2 regions of the Pseudofrankia coriaricola genome follow, and region 1 is predicted to be linked to the other one. Evidence: predicted binding sites of a transcription regulator. Region 1 holds the regulator's gene; the other holds the start of a gene.
The links. Region 1 encodes LexA, which represses DNA repair genes until DNA is damaged. Its sites were predicted from a motif close to CGAACNNNNGTTCG; they were not measured.
Positions count from the first base shown of each region.

Region 2: the regulator LexA is predicted to act here: its motif matches at 3,562-3,575, upstream of uvrA (excinuclease ABC subunit UvrA).

Region 1 is NZ_JASNFO010000050.1:70,208-78,547, reverse strand. It holds gene QOZ89_RS26385 (EAL domain-containing protein) at 1-634, shown strand, start outside; gene dapF (diaminopimelate epimerase) at 673-1,563, shown strand; gene hflX (GTPase HflX) at 1,929-3,506, shown strand; gene QOZ89_RS26370 (hypothetical protein) at 3,741-5,036, shown strand; gene lexA (transcriptional repressor LexA) at 5,301-6,149, opposite strand; gene QOZ89_RS26360 (hypothetical protein) at 6,584-6,919, shown strand; gene QOZ89_RS26355 (ATP cone domain-containing protein) at 7,579-8,046, shown strand.
Region 2 is NZ_JASNFO010000001.1:411,080-419,419, forward strand. It holds gene QOZ89_RS01675 (OmpA family protein) at 1-35, shown strand, start outside; gene uvrA (excinuclease ABC subunit UvrA) at 406-3,318, opposite strand; gene QOZ89_RS01685 (glycosyltransferase family 2 protein) at 4,091-5,098, shown strand; gene QOZ89_RS01690 (MBL fold metallo-hydrolase) at 5,156-5,818, shown strand; gene QOZ89_RS01695 (Rv1352/Rv1906c domain-containing protein) at 5,930-6,571, opposite strand; gene QOZ89_RS01700 (hypothetical protein) at 6,814-7,422, opposite strand; gene QOZ89_RS01705 (DUF6011 domain-containing protein) at 7,527-8,018, opposite strand; gene QOZ89_RS01710 (helix-turn-helix transcriptional regulator) at 8,134-8,340, shown strand, end outside.

The DNA of each region.
Region 1 (8,340 bases):
CATCACCGAGTGCCGCACCTGGCACCGGATGGCCGCCGGCACCCACATCCGCCCGCCCCGGCTATGGCTGCACGTCGGCTCCCGCCAGCTCGCCCGGCCGACGTTCGCCGCCGAGGTGACCGCGCTCGTCCGCGACCGGGGCGCCCTGCCACCGGGCGCTCTGGGGCTTGCGTTCACCGAGGAGACTCTCGGCCGGGCGGCCCCGTCGTCGCCGCGCCTGCTCGACCAGCTACGAGCCCGCGGTGTCGCGGTCTCGGTCCGGGCGTTCGGCAGCTGGATCGGCTCCCCGGCGACGCTCGACCTGCTGTCCCTTGACCTGGTCCGCATGGACGACCGTTTCGTGCGGGCCACCCTTCGCGACCTCGAAGGCGAGGCGGTCTTCGCCTCGATGGTCACCCTCGCGCACCGTCGCCGCGCCGCCGTCCTCGTCGACGGCGTCGACACCGCCCGTTTCGCCGCCCGCGCCACCGATCTTGGCTGCGACCGCGCCGCCGGCCCGGTCTTCTGCCCGCCCCTGCCCGTCGACGACGCCCGGCTCCTCGCCCTGGGCCGCGGCCGCCCCGGCCACCCCGGTCCTCGCCACGCCCACGACAACCCCCGTCCGGCCCCTCACGACATGCAACCCACCGCCTGACAGCGCCAGCCCTCGACCGGCCGCCGTAGGATCGCCGGGTGCGGTTCGTCAAGGGGCATGGGACGGGCAACGACTTCGTGATCGTGCCGGACCCGGACGGCGACCTCGACCTGACGCCGGAGCTGGTGCGCGCGGTGTGCGACCGGCGGACCGGTGTCGGAGCCGACGGCGTGCTGCGGGTGGTGCTGGCCGCGGCCGAGCCGCGGGCCTCTCAGCCGGTGGCACGGCCTGACGCGGCCCGATGGTTCATGGACTACCGCAATGCGGACGGGTCGCTGGCGGAGATGTGCGGCAACGGGCTGCGGGTCTTCGGCCGCTACCTCGTCGACGCCGGCTACGAGCGGCCCGGCCTGATTCCCGTCCTGACCCGGGCGGGGGTGCGTGGCGCGGACGTGCCCGCCGAGGGTGAGGTGACGGTCGAGATGGGGCCTCCGTCGGTCGGCTCCCTCGACGCGGTGACCGTGACGGTCGCCGGCCGGGCCTTCCGGGCCACCCAGGTGTCGATGGGCAACCCGCACGCCGTCTGTTTCGCCGACGGCCTGAGCCCGGCGGACCTCGCCGCCCTCGACCTGACCAGGCCGCCGGACGTGTCATCGGATGTCTTCCCTGACGGCGTGAACGTCGAGATCGTCATCGGTGCGCCGGACGCCGTGGCGATGCGGGTGTACGAGCGTGGCGTCGGCGAGACGCTGTCGTGTGGGACCGGGGCCTGCGCCGTCGCGGTGGCCAGTGCCACCCGGGCGGGCCTCGGGCCCGGGGTGGCGGTGCCGGTGGGGGTGCCGGGCGGGCTGCTGACGGTGCTGTGGGACGACGACCAGGTCCGGCTGCGCGGCCCGGCCGTGCTGGTCAGCGACGGCCTGCTGCGCCCCGACTGGCTGGCAGCCGCGGCGCGCGACAGCCAGCCGGCCCTGGCCGCGGGCTCCGTCTAGGCCGCCGGCCGCGGGACCTGCCAGCCCGCCGGGCCGTGGTCTTCCGCGGAAATCCCGTCGCGAGAGCAGGCGGGACGTGGCACGCTACCCTCACCGGAGGCGCGGCGGTTCCCGTGCCAGCGGGGTGAAGATGGGGATCCTGTGCCCGTGCCCGTCGTTCGGAGAGCCCGAGCGTTCGGGCCCGAATGCCGGGCCGCCAGAGAGGCCGAGAAGAGCCTGACGACCGAGGCCGGAACACCGGAGCACATCGGTCGCGGGGGAACCGGCACCGGGGCAGGCGGTCCCGAACGCACATCCCGGACAACTAGGCCGACCGGTCGCCGCGCGGAATCGAAGCACGGGCCGGTCGTGTTGGAACGGACGGTATGAGTCTTCCCGCTGAATCCGCACTGACCAACCCGGCCCGCCGGCTCAGCTCTCCAGCCGATTCCGCGAACGGGATCGACGAGGGCCGTAGCGCTGCGCGGGGCGACGGGAACACTTCCGAGGCTGTCGCCAGGGTGCTGGCGGCCAACACCGGCGCCAGCGACGCAGGCGGCGCGATCACACTGCCGGGCCTCGGTTTTTACGATGACGCCGGCGATGAGCTGGCGGTCGAGGAACGCGGCGCGCTGCGCCGGATGCCGGGGCTCGCCACCGAGCTCACCGACGTCACCGAGGTCGAGTACCGCCAGCTTCGGCTGGAGCAGGTGGTCCTGATCGGCGTGTGGACCGTCGGCACGATCAGGGACGCCACGACCTCGATGGCGGAGCTTGCCCAGCTGGCCGAGACCGCTGGTTCGGTGGTGCTCGACGCGCTCGTCCAGCGCCGGGACAAGCCGGACCCCGCGACCTACGTCGGCTCCGGCAAGGCCAAGGAGCTGGCCGAGGTCGTCCGGGCGGCCGGCGCCGACACGGTGATCTGCGACGGTGAGCTCACCCCGGGCCAGCTACGCCAGCTGGAGGACGTCGTCAAGGTCAAGGTCATCGACCGGACGGCGCTCATCCTGGACATCTTCGCCCAGCACGCCACATCCAAGGAGGGCAAGGCGCAGGTTGAGCTCGCGCAGCTGCAGTACATGCTGCCGCGGCTGCGAGGCTGGGGTGAGTCGATGTCCCGGCAGGCCGCGTCCGGTGGCCGCGCCCCGATCGGTACGCGCGGCCCCGGTGAGACGAAGATCGAGACGGACCGGCGCCGGCTGCGCGCCCGGATCGCCCGGCTGCGCCGCGAGCTGCGCGAGATGGAGACCGTCCGCCAGACCAAGCGGTCGTCCCGGCGTCGCGGGGCGGTGCCGTCGGTGGCGATCGCCGGCTACACCAACGCCGGCAAGTCGTCGCTGCTCAACCGGCTGACCGGCGCCGGGGTGCTCGTGGAGGACTCGCTGTTCGCCACCCTGGACCCGACGGTGCGCCGCGCGACGCTGCCCGACGGCCGGGTGTTCACGCTCACCGACACGGTTGGCTTCGTCCGCCACCTGCCGCACCAGATCGTCGAGGCGTTCCGCTCCACGCTCGAAGAGGTCGCCGACGCGGACCTGATCGTCCATGTGGTCGACGGCTCGCATCCGGACCCGATCGGGCAGATCTCGGCCGTGCGCGAGGTGCTGAACGACATCGACGCCGGCAACGTGCCCGAGCTGGTCGTGGTGAACAAGACCGACATCGCCGACAAGACGACGGTCGCGGGTATCAAGCGAATCGCGCCCGACGCGGTGTGTGTGTCGGCGAGGACGGGCGCCGGCCTGGCCGAGCTGGTGGAGGCCCTGGCCGCGCGGGTGCCGCATCCGCAGGTCGAGGTCGACGTCCTCGTTCCGTACAGCCGGGGGGATCTCGTCGCCCGGATCCACAAGTCCGGCGAGGTCCTCGACCAGGCCCACACCGCGGCGGGCACCGAGCTTCGCGCTCGCGTCTCCGCGGGTCTCGCCGCCGAGCTGGACTCCTTCCGCCAGCGCATCGACGCTTAGCGCGGCGTTCCGCGTCGACGCGCCGGCAGCGTCCTGACGTTCTCGGCGGTCCAGGATTACGGGGCGGTCCAGGGACACGGGTCCGTGTCCCTGGACCGCCGGCCTGGCCATGCCGAGCGGGATCAGATGACCGTGACGTCCGGTCGGATGCAGAGCTGGTCGGATGCAGAGCTCCGCCTGATCGCCCACCGACATATCGCCGAGGTTTCTCCGGGCGGCCGATAGGTTCGTGACGTGGTCGTGGAGAAACCGGGCAAGGCTGACAGGTCCGGTTCGCTCGGGCTGGCCGCTGTCATCGGCGCGGTTGCCGGGCTGTCCCTCGCCGCCCGGTGGGGCGTTCTTCCCATGATCGTGGCGGCAGTGGTCTGCGGCCTGCTGGTGACGGTCTCGGAGGCGGTCGCGCGGGCGCGACAACGTCCCGGCCAGATTCCCGCGCTGTGGTCGCGAATCGTGATGAGCACGGCGATCGCCGCGCCCCTGGCCTGGGCCCTGGGAGCGGTGACCGGGGCCGGGCCGATCGTCGTGGGCCTGGTCATCGGCGGGCTGGCCGGCGCGCTCGGGCTTCGTCCCCAGAAGGTGGTAGTCGGCCCGCTGGTGGGTCTCGCTGTCGGTTCCGGTTGCTGGCTGCTCTGGGGCGGGGTCCCGGCCGCGCTCGTCGGCAGCGCCACCGTGCTCGTCTTCCGGACCGCGTCGGCGGGGATCTTCCGCGACCCGCAGGTGGCGATGCTCGCTGAGCGGGTCAGCGCCGAGGACCTGCCGTTCGTGGTCCCGCTGGTGGCCAGGACCCGCTATGTCGGGACGGGCTATGTACGCGACCTGGCCGAGGGGCTCGGCGGCGACTACCAGGCCGCCGCGCCCGACGTCGGGATCGTCGCCTCGCTGGACGATCTGGCGGGCCCGGAGTTCGATCCCGCGGCCGTCGCCCCGCTGGTACGCGAGTTCTACGAGCACACGACGCGGTTCACGCTCGACATCGTTCCGCGGTGGCGGCTATGGGTTCGGCCTGGCTACCTGCTCTACCGCACGCTGCTGGCGCGCCCGCTCGGGCAGGCGAATGTGCCCATGAACCAGCGTGAGGCGCAGCGCGGCGTTCACAGCCGGATCGACACGATCAGCCGTGCGGGCTACGGCACGGTGAGCGTCCGGGGCTGGATCAGGTCCTACGTCGACAACGACGAGCCCCTGTTCGTCGGGATCTACACGACCTACCGCCGGGATGGCCGGGGCTACGTCAGCGTCGGGTTCCCGCTGCCGCGGGCCAGTTTCACGGCCACCCTGGCGCCGAGCGCGCGGGCCGGCGGAGGCCTGGTCCTCTCCAGTCGCGGCGACCTGGACCAGCCCGGGCACTATCTGACCTACGTGGACGCGGAGACGAAGGAGCTGACCGCCGCCGTGGTCCACGGCTTCGCCGAGCAACTCGACGTCTACGTCCAGGACGGCGAACTGCGGGCCGAACACGAGTTCTGGGTGTTCGGCCTGCCGTTCCTCGTCCTGCACTACTCGATACGCCGCAAGGCCGAACCCAACTAGCCAACTTTGGATCGTCGGCCAGCCGAGTTCGACCCCGAGACGTCACGTTGGGCGCAGGCGAAGCTGCCTGACGGGAGCGCGACTACGCAACCCAACCACCGCTGGTGACGGCGCATCAGCGCTGCACTAACCGGACCACGTCGTCGGCCCCGGACCAGACCAGCCCCCGTCATACGCTTGTACCTGGAACCAGGTGGGGAGGGCGCTCAGCGCCCGACAGGCCGCGCCCGGCGGCGGGCGCGGAGCGTCCGCCGCGGGACGGCCCTAGACCCGGCGCATGACGGCGACTACCCGTCCCAGGACGGTGGCGTCGTCGCCGGGGATGTCGTGGAAGGCTGGGTTCTCCGGCTGGAGCCAGACGTGGCCGTCGCGGCGGCGCAGCCGCTTGACGGTCGCCTCTCCGTCGATCAGCGCGGCGACGATCTCGCCGTTCTCGGCGACTGGCTGCTGGCGGACGGCCACCAGGTCACCGTCGCAGATGGCCGCGTTGATCATCGAATCACCGACGACGCGGAGCAGGAACAGCGTGCCCTCGCCGACGATCTCGCGCGGCAGCGGCAGCACGTCCTCGACCGCCTGCTCGGCGAGGATCGGCCCACCGGCGGCGATCCGGCCGACCAGCGGCACGTAGGCCGTCGCCGCCGTCAACGCGTCCTTCTCGTCGCCCTCGCGGGCAAGCGCGTCGCCGGCTGGGTCGAGCGTGTGCACCCGCAGCGGGTTCGCGCCGCCCCGGGCCCTGCTCGTGCCGGCCGCCTGACGAGTCTTCGGAATCGGCCTGACCGGCCGGCCGCCCTCGGGGGAGACCACCTCGATCGCCCGCGGCCGGTTCGGGTCGCGGCGCAGCAGGCCCTTGTCCTCGAGCATCTTGAGCTGGTGCGCGACGCTGCTGGTGCTGGTCAGGCCCACTGCCTCGCCGATCTCGCGCACGCTGGGCGGGTAGCCGCGCCGCTCGACCGCATTGCGGATCACCTCGAGCACCTTGCGCTGACGGGGAGTCAGGCCGTCGTCGTCGACGGGGCCGTCGGGGAAGTCGCGCACGGTGCCACCGCTCTCCTCATCGCGGCTCGCCGACGGGCGACCGGCCCTGCGCGGACCCCTGCCCTGCGTGGTCATGGCCTAGATTCTCCTCGCCTCGAGGTCATGCTGCTGGACCGGGCCGCCGGCTCCCGCAGGGTTTCACCTGTGGATAAGGGGAGTCGGGTTGCGCCCGATCGTGTGACGACCGTAGCCCGGCGGCGCGTGAATCTCAAACAGGCGTTCGAGCGTGTCTGCGTGTTCTGCCGGCCTTGTGCGTGTAAGAATCGACCATCAGTTCGAAGCGGGCCCTGTCCCCGTCCTGACCCCAGCTACCGGCCACTGCTGCCGGTCGCCGCCATATGTAGATCTTGGGCTAGCTTTCCGATGGCCCCAGATGTCTGCCGGGGATGACTCCCTCGGTGATCCGTCGGCTCGGCTCATCGATGGCTCCCGCCCCGGACTCCCCGACGTTGGTTGAGCTTCGCTTGACGAGCTGTGCCGGGTGACGGCCCGGCCGCTAGGAGGTTGGCGTGACGAACCCGCGTGGGGCCACCCTGGTCCCAGGGCGCCCGGCCGCGCGACAGTCGGACGGCGCCGACGTGATTGCCCTGCCCGTACCGACAACACGTCGCCGCCCGGCGAGCGCTGCCCCGCCGCCGGTGCCCAGCCCGCTCGCGCGGGCCGTGGCGGCCGAGCATCCGGTCGCCGGCGCGAGGTCCGGCCGCCGGCGGACGAGCCGGCAGACGCCCGCGCTGCGGCTGACCAGCCGCGGCCGGGCTGTGGCCGCGCTCCTGCTCGCTCTCGCCCTCTGGGGCGCCACCAGTGCTGTCTGGCTGGCCGTTCACTGGGCGCTTGCCGCCGCCTGACCGGCGGCCGCCCTCCTCTACCTGGCGCCCACGTTGGCCATATGGTCGACGCGGGCGCCAGGCTGTTGTCACCCGCCAGCGCACCGCCGCCTGATCGTCCGCCGCTGCCCGCGCGGCCTGGTCGCCCGTCGCCAGACTTGCGACCGCCGCGCTGGATACGCGCGGCGTGGGCCCTGATGTGGTCTGACCCAGAGGTGTGGGGCAGCGGAACGTCACGCCTCGTGAACGAGGTTGCGCGTGGCGCTCCGCGACCTGCGGCGACGGGTGGGACCACCGGCCGGGACGGTCACGGCCGACCGGGATCTGGCTGGGTGGGATTCGACACGCGCGTGGGGCATGCTCACGGGCGATCCGGGCATGCGCTACTGTGGTAGCACAACATCTGGTAGTTACACACCTGTAAGTCGTCCACAGCTTGTTGCCGGGAGAGCCGGCGATCCACCGGAGCCGCGGACGACCGTCCCGGTGGGCCGTCGCGGCGCGTTCGTCGGAGCTTCCAGGTCAGGTCGTCAGGTCGTGCGTCAGCCATGCACCGGGGAGGCCCGGGGCGGGGCTGAAACGGGGACGTGTTCACACGCGCCCGTGGTTGTTCCTGGTGGGCCGTAAAGAGGGGAGGAGCCGTGCGGTGTCCGTTCTGCCGGCATCCCGACAGCCGAGTGATGGACAGCCGGGAGGCCGATGAGGGCGCGGCCATCCGGCGCCGGCGGGCGTGTCCCTCCTGCGGGCGGCGGTTCACGACCATGGAAGAGGCCTCGCTGCGGGTGCGCAAGCGCAGCGGTGCCGCCGAGCCGTTCAGCAGAGCGAAGGTCGTCGCGGGCGTCCGCAAGGCCTGTCAGGGCCGCCCGGTGAGTTCGGAGGAACTCGCCAGGCTCGCCCAACGGGTGGAGGACACGGTCCGCTCGTCCGGCGCCGCCGAGGTCCCGGCCGAGGATGTGGGCCTGGCGATTCTCGGCCCGCTGCGTGAGCTCGACGAAGTCGCCTATCTGCGGTTCGCGTCCGTCTACCTGTCGTTTGAGTCGCTCGCCGACTTCGAGCGGGCGATCGCTCAGTTGCGGGCCGACCTGGCCGGGCAGGACGTGCCGGACGACGTCGTCACCGCCGTGTCGCCCGTGTCGACCAGACCCTAGGCCCCGGGCGGCCCGGCCCGAGGCCCAAGACCGGAAGCCGGCGGAGCCGCCGGCCGCAACGTGAACAGCGCGCGGAAGGCGTCCGGCGCGCGGCGGGTCACCAGCGCGTCGCACGTCGGGCGCGATCAGATCCCACACAACATCGGCAAAGGCCTTCGGGTGCGCGAGATATCATGATCACGCGTCCTTCGGTCGAAGTATCAGAGGCCTGCGGATATGCGGTAAGACGTGACCGCGCATCCTCCGGCCGGATCCGGGTCGCGTGGCCGCCGGTCCTCTTCGGCATGCCCGCGA
Region 2 (8,340 bases), on a different contig from region 1:
GCCGCGTCGAACTCGTCGTCCACCTGCCCAAGTAGGGCGACGCTGGCTCGAAGGTCGCTGGCGCGACCGCTCGCCGCGTCGCCGGTCGGGCGCGGAGCGCCCTCCGGGCGTGGTACCGGATGCTGGCGTATAGCCGGGTCGGTGTGGTGCCGGGCCGAGGACGTGGCTGGGCTGACGCCGCGCTAGCGGCGCCGTCACCTGGCTTGGCCTGGGTCGCGCTGAATGGTTGCGGCGCGACCGCTCGCCGCGTCGCCGGTCGGGCGCGGAGCGCCCTCCGGGCGTGGTACCGGATGCTGGCGTATAGCCGGGTCGGTGTGGTGCCGGGCCGAGGACGTGGCTGGGCTGACGCCGCGCTAGCGGCGCCGTCACCTGGCTTGGCCTGGGTCGCGCTGAATGGTTGCGGTGTTAAGCGGCGCTGGTGGCGCCGATGACGGCCGTGAGCTGGGCGGCGTCTGCGGTAGCGGATTTCTCGGCGCGGCCGGCGAAGATCTCGTTGAGGAAGACGCCGGTGTGGCTGGCCGCGTTCGCGGCGACCGTCTCCGGGGTGCCCTCGGCGACGACCCGGCCGCCGCCGGTGCCGCCCTCGGGACCCATGTCGATGATCCAGTCCGCCGTCTTGATGACGTCGAGGTTGTGCTCGATGACGATGACGGTGTTGCCGGCGTCGACGAGGCGGCCGAGCACGCCGAGCAGCTTGCGGATGTCCTCGAAGTGCAGGCCGGTGGTCGGCTCGTCGAGGACGTAGACGGTGCGCCCGGTGGAGCGGCGCTGCAGCTCGGAGGCGAGCTTGACCCGCTGCGCCTCGCCGCCGGACAGCGTCGGCGCCGACTGGCCGAGCCGGACATAGCCGAGGCCGACGTCGTTGAGCGTGCGCAGATGGCGGGCGATCGCCGGGACGGCGGCGAAGAACTCGGCGGCCTCCTCGATCGGCATGTCGAGGACCTCGGCGATGCTCCTGCCCTTGTAGTGGACCTCGAGGGTCTCCCGGTTGTACCGGGCGCCGGCGCACACCTCGCAGGGGACGTACACGTCCGGCAGGAAGTTCATCTCGATCTTGATCGTGCCGTCGCCGGAGCACGCCTCGCAGCGGCCGCCCTTGACGTTGAACGAGAACCGGCCGGGCAGGTAGCCGCGGACCTTCGCCTCGGTGGTCTCGGCGAACAGTCGCCGGATGTGGTCGAACACGCCGGTGTAGGTCGCCGGGTTGGAGCGCGGGGTCCGCCCGATCGGCGACTGGTCGACGCGGACGGCCTTGTCAAGGTGGTCGAGGCCGGACACGGTGCGGTGCCGGCCGGGGACCTCGCGGGCGCCGTTGAGCTTGTTCGCCAGCACCGCGGCCAGGATGTCGTTGACCAGGGTCGACTTGCCGGACCCGGAGACGCCGGTGACGGCGACCAGGCAGCCGAGCGGGAACGAGACGGTGACGTCGCGCAGGTTGTGCTCGCGGGCGCCGTGGACCGTGAGCGTCCGGCCCTTTGTCTGCGGGCGGCGCACCGCCGGGACGGCGATGGACCGCCGGCCGGCCAGGTACGCGCCGGTCAGCGACTCCTCGCTGGCGAGGAGGTCGGCGACGGTTCCCGACACGACGATCCGGCCGCCGTGCTCGCCGGCGCCCGGGCCGATGTCGACGACCCAGTCGGAGGCGAGGATGGTGTCCTCGTCGTGCTCGACGACGATCAGCGTGTTGCCCAGGTCGCGCAGCCGCACCAGCGTCCTGATGAGCCGGCGGTTGTCACGCTGGTGCAGCCCGATCGACGGCTCGTCCAGGACGTAGAGCACGCCGACGAGGCCGGAGCCGATCTGCGTCGCCAGCCGGATCCGCTGCGCCTCGCCGCCGGCGAGGGTGCCGGCCGCGCGGTCGAGGGAGAGGTAGTCGAGGCCGACGTCGAGCAGGAACGCGAGCCGCGCGTCGATCTCCTTCAGCACCCGGCCGCCGATCGAGCGCTCCCGCTCGGTCAGGTCGAGGTCCTTGAGGAACTCGGCGCACTCGCCGATTGACATCCCCGAGACCTCGGCGATCGAACGGCCGCCCACCGTGACCGCGAGCGACTCGGGCTTGAGCCGGGCACCGCGGCACGACGGGCACGGCACGTCGCGCATGTAGCCCTCGTAGCGCTCGCGGCTCGTGTCCGACTCGGCCTCGCGCAGGCGGCGTTCCAGGAACGGGATGACGCCCTCGAAGCTCGTGTAGTACGAGCGCTTGCGGCCGTAGCGGTTGGTGTAGCCGACGTGGATCTCGGTGTCGCCGCTGCCGTGTAGCACCGCCCGGCGGGCCCGGTCGGGCAGCGCCTCCCACGGGGTGTCCATCGAGAAGTGGAGGTCCTCGGCCAGCGCGGACAGCAGCCGTTCGAAGTACTCCTTGTTGTGCCCGCCGGCCCAGGGGCCGATCGCGCCGCCGGCGAGCGACAGCGTCGGGTCGGCGATGACGAGCTCCGGGTCGACCTCCTTGCGGGTGCCGAGGCCGGTGCACTCGGGGCAGGCCCCGTAGGGAGTGTTGAACGAGAACGAGCGCGGCTCGAGCTCCTCGAACGACAGGTCGTCGTAGAGGCAGGCCAGGTGCTCGGAGTACATCCGCTCGCGGTCCTCGTCCTGTGGGTCCCGGTCGACGAAGTCGAGCAGCACCAGGCCGTTGCCGAGGCGCAGCGCCGTCTCGACCGAGTCGGTGAGCCGTCGCTTGGCGGACTCCTTGATCGCGAGCCGGTCGACGACGACCTCGATCGTGTGCTTCTTCTGCTTCTCCAGCTTCGGCGGGTCGGTCAGCGGGATGACCTTGCCGTTCACCCGGGCGCGGGCGAAGCCGGAGCCTTGCAGCTCGGCGAACAGGTCGACGTACTCGCCCTTGCGCCCGCGGATCACGGGGGCGAGCACCTGGAAACGGGTGCCCTCGGGGAGCTCCATCAGCCGGTCGACGATCTGCTGCGGGGTCTGCCTCGCGATCGGCCGGCCGCACTTCGGGCAGTGCGGGCGGCCGGCCCGGGCGAACAGCAGCCGCAGGTAGTCATAGACCTCGGTGATGGTGCCGACCGTCGAGCGCGGGTTGCGGGAGGTCGACTTCTGGTCGATCGAGACGGCCGGCGACAGGCCCTCGATGAAGTCGACGTCCGGCTTGTCCATCTGCCCGAGGAACTGGCGGGCGTAGGCCGACAGCGACTCGACGTAGCGCCGCTGGCCCTCGGCGAAGATCGTGTCGAACGCCAGGCTGGACTTCCCCGAGCCGGACAGCCCGGTGAAGACGATCAGCCCTTCGCGGGGAAGATCGAGGTCGACGTCACGCAGGTTGTGTTCGCGCGCACCCCGCACGACGAGACGATCCGTCATCCGCGTTCCCTCACGTCTTCTCGGCTTCGTCGGCCCCACCCGCGCCAGACCCGGCATCGCGTCCTGAGGCCGAGGGACAGCACCACGGCACCCGGAACGCCGACCGCGGGTTCAGACCCGTGGTCCTGGCCCGGCGATGCTCCTTGCCCGGTGCTCACCTCGGTACGGACAACCCGGACCCGAGCAAAGGCACTCCCAGCGTACGGATGGGATACGACACTTCTCGGACGCGGGACGCCTTCCCGAACGTCCGTTCGATACTAGCGGCCGGTATGAGAGTGTCCGCGGAGGGGCCACGCCGGGGCCACCATCCGAGCCGGTGCGGACCGGTGCGGACCGGGTGCGAGCCCGGCGGGCGGCGGACGCGGAGCGGGACGGGCGGCGTTTCGACCCCCGCATGCCCTCGTCGCGCCGAGGACGGCCTCCGGCCGCGGTGGGTCGAGCTCCGCTCCACCACCCCGTCCGCGGCCCGGGTGGAGTGGGATCTCCGTGATCGGCTTAGCGATTCCAGGGTGGACACAATGAGTCTTTTCGCCCCTCCGGCCACGATTCGGATCCGTATGCTGCCTATGCTTCATCTGGTCGGAACGAAACTTGGGATGAGATAGCCAGTTGGTACGACGTGACCGGCGTCATACTGTTTCCCCGACTCGCCGGAAAGAATTTCCGCGCGTGCCCGTCCCGGGTGGTTACGGTGGGTCCGGTCGTCAGGAACGCTGGTCGCAGAAATCACGACGAATAGCGGCTGGCCCGCGCCCAGGAGGGCGGAATATTGCACAGCCTGCTCGCGGTCGTCGTCTCCTACGGCGGCTCGCCCCACCTGAATGGACTACTCAGCGCGCTCGCCGGCATGGCGGGCTGCCAGGTCGCGCTCGTCGAGAACAAGCTCGGCGGGCAGCACGGCACCGTGCCCGATGGCGTGCGGGTGTACGCCGAGCACGGCAACATCGGCTACGGCGCGGCGGTGAACCTCGCCGTCAAGCGTGCCCTGGCGGCCCCGCCGCCGGGCGACGGCTCATCCGGCGGCATTCCGGACTGGCTGCTGGTCGTCAACAGCGACGTCACCATTCCCCCTGACACCCAGGAGATGCTGCCGAAGCTCCTGGCCCAGGCGCCCGCCGACGTCGACGTCCTCGGGTTCGCGATCCGCACGGACGACGGCGGCCCGGGGCGGTCGACCGCGGTGCTGCCGACCATCGGCACCAGCGCCTTCACCGCGCTGCGCGGGGAGGCCGCAGCGGTGGTGCGCTGGCCGGCGCTGCGGTACCCGGTCGGGGCGTTCTTCGCGATTCGCGGGTCCGCGTTCCTGCGGATCGGCGGCTTCGACCCATCCTTCTGGCTGTACTACGAGGAGACGGACCTGTTCGCCCGGCTGCTCGCAACCGGCGGGCGGATCGACTGGTGCGGCGATGCCTGGCCGGTACTCCACACCGGCGGTGGCACCGCGGGCCGGGACGCGGAGCTCCAGCGCGAGCTCGGCCGGGCGGCCGTGGCCTACGCCCTGCGCCACCGCGAGACCATCGGCCGCGGCTGGCTGCCCGTCCACGCGGCGCAGCTCGCCCTGTTGACCGGCCGCAAGGCGGTCCTAGGCCGGTGGCCCGACGCCAGAAGGTCCGCCTGGATCCTCGCCGGCCTGCTCCAGGCGGCCACGCTGCCCGGGCGGGAGCCCGCCGCCCGGTCGCGCTGGCACGCGGTTCCTACCAGGACCCGGATCGCGCTCGCCGGCCTCGACGACATCCCGCCGCGCCCGGCGGGCTTTGGCGGCCCTCGGAGAGAATGACGACGCCGGAAACATCGGGCGCGGCCGCGGGCCGCCGGTGGCAGTGCTGGAGGAACGATGAGCGTGCGCGGGTACACGGGCGATGTCACGGTGGGCGGGCCGGCGGACGTCCGGGAGCTGCCCGGCCTGACGGTCACCAAGGTCGCGGTCGGCCCGTTCGACAACAACTGCTACCTGCTGCGCTGCACCGCGACCGGCGAGCAGCTGCTCATCGACGCGGCCAACGAGCCGGACACCCTGCTGCGCGTGATCGGCGACGAGGGCCTGGCCACCGTGGTGACCACGCACCGCCACGCCGACCACATCCAGGCGCTCTCCGACATCGTCGCGGCCACCGGCGCGAGCACCGTCGCCCACCCGGACGACGCGCCCGCGATCCCGGTGCCCACCGCGGCGCTGCTGCGCGACGGCGAGGCGGTCCGGGTCGGCGAGGTCACCCTGCGGGCGATCCACCTGGTCGGCCACACCCCTGGCTCGATCGCCCTGCTCCACGACGCCGACCCGGCCGCCCCGCACCTCTTCACGGGCGACTGCCTCTTCCCGGGGGGACCTGGCCGGACAACTAAGCCGGGCGAGTTCAAGAGCCTGATGGACGGCCTGGAGGCCAAGGTGTTCGGGCCGTTGCCGGACACCACCTGGATCTACCCGGGCCACGGCAAGGACAGCACCCTCGGCCGCGAGCGCCCACAGCTGGCCGAGTGGCGCGCCCGCGGCTGGTAGCGCCCCGGGATTCGGGGGCCCAACCCCCCGAACCCCGTCCGCCCGAAAACAGCGCACCCTGGGCAGGCCGGGCGCGGTACCCGTCACCCGCGCCCGGCGCCAGCTCGCGGCTCAGCCGAGCTTCGTCCACGTACAGCGGGTCTGGAACGCGGCGTCGGTCGGCTTGATGGTCACGACGCCGTGACCCTGGACATTGCCGTTCGCGAGGATCTCGCCCGAGTCTCCGGACGTGCCGGACAGCCGCGCCCAGTAGCAGGAGTCCAGGACGTCGGTGCCAGCGGTCGTGGTCTCGTAGGTGCCCGGTTGGATGCTGGTGCCGACCAGCCAGGTTCCCGGGGTGATGGTCGTCGCTGGTGCGGGCGGCGCGACCGGTGCAGTGGGTGTGGTGCTGAGCAGCGGCGCGATATCGGGCCGGGGCACCTCCGGGCAGTAGGCGATGGCGACCGCGTACACGAAGTCCACGGCCTCGGTCCGGGACATGTGGAAGTTCTCCTGGCTGGTGGAGATCAACGGTTCCGGGTTGTTGCTGCGCGTCAGCCTGCAGACGTTCGCCCCGACCTCGTCGATCTTCGAGTCGTCCGCGGACGTGAACTGTGGGTACTGCCTTTTGACGATCACGGCTGGGGCGATCGTCGGCGCCAGTCTTGGCGTCGGGCTGGCACTCGTCGTCGTGGTCGGCGTTACTGGCTTGTTGTCCGCGCCAGACTCACCCCCGCAGGCCGCCAGCATCGCCGCTAACGCGACGGTCGCCATGATCCGAATCCTCATCTTTCCCCCCGGTCCCCCAGTAGCCGCGAGGCCGGACATCAACGGCCGCAGCGCGATTTGCTTGTGCGATCGGTCAAGGTGGCAGCGGCGTCCGTGCAGGGCAAGGTGGCGTTGCCAGGCGCGAGCCAGCCCCGCCCCCGTATTCGAGAGGGCAGGGCTGGCTAGGTCGTTGTCAGACCACGAAGCGGTCGACGTCCGTAGCCCGCGTGGCGCCCCAGACGCGGCCGTCAGGCGAGGGCGTAGAACGTCCGGTCATCGTTCAGGGCGAACGACTGCTCCACGATCCACAGCCCGCTGGCTACCTGATCAGATGGGACGGAGGCGCACTCGTTTCCTGACGCCGTGGCGTCAGGGAACATTTCCGACAGGTTGTCTATCGGGTTCGGGATGACGCCGCAGTAGTCGTCCTGCGAACCGCCGGAGCCGAAGGTGTTGCCACCCGAGCCGAGGAACTTGATGCTCAGGTCGACCAGGGGTGTTCCTGACTTGCTGCCCTTGTAGACGAGGGTGACGGGCACCATCACGAACTGGCGGCCGGCGGCCGGCGGCTCGTTGAACTGATTCTCGCCCCTCACCTGGTCGGTGGCGTTCTGAACGGTCGGGCCGAGGCTGACCTGCCAGTCGCCGATCTTGACCGTCGTGCCGGCGGGGACGGGGTTCTCCCGCGTGCCGGGTTTCGCTCCGCCGTCACCGCCCCTCTCGGCCCCGGTCGTCGTGGCGGCCGACGGGTTGACGACGGTGGCGCCGTTGCCGTCGGGGTCGCTGGTCGAGCAGCCGGCCACGGCCAGCGTGGTGGCGAGCAGTCCGATGGCGACGAGTGTGCGCGGACGGTGCATGTGTGCTCCCCCTGCCGTGCGGATGTGATGCGCGCCGCACCCTATCGCCCACGCCGGCCCGGTTTGCTGCGGCCATGGGGAGCGGTCCGGTAGCCGACCGTGACTCAGGTCGCCACCAACGCGACCGCTCCGAGGTGCCAGCACTGCCGCCCGGCCTGACCGGCCTCGCAGTCGCAGACCGCGGCGTTCTCGACCCGGTACACCTCGTCTCCGCGCGAGGAGACGACGAGCCAGACGTGGGCCTCGGCGGCTGGGATGACCGCGCCGTCCTCGATGGCCTCGACGGCGGCCTCGACCTGGTCGTCAGAGAACGAGCCGGCGAGGGTCTCGGCGCGGCGGTGGGCGCGCTCCCAGCAGCGGCGGCCGTAGCCGCGGGCGATGCTGGCGGCGGACCGGAGAACCCGGCCACAGCCGCCCAGACAGCGGACCTCGGCAGCCGGGACCGGCTCGGCGGGGGTCTCGGTGACCGCGGGAGCCGCCTCGAGGGCGACGCCGGCGACCACCGCGGCGAACCGCTCCGCCATCGCGTCCGTCTCGTCGCCGAAGGCGCCGACGATGTCGAACAGGTCGCGGGTGGCGGTCGTGGTGGTGGTCATCTTGGTCCCCCGAACTTCTGTGATGCGACATCACCAATGATAGTGACATGGCATCACGGAAGTTTCGGAACCGGACAACGCCCGAACAACTTTCGTGACGTGGCATCATGGCCGAATGACCGACGACGACCCGCTGCTCGCGTACCCCGAGGCCGCCGCCGTCGCGGGCGTCTCCGTCAGGACGCTCCGCAACTACAAGGCCGCGGGCACCCTCCCCGAACCTGATGACGACACCTTTCCGGACCGGCCACGGTGGCACCGGTCGACCATCACGGCCTGGCTCGCAGCGCGTCCCGGACAGGGGGTCGGCGGCGGGCGGCCA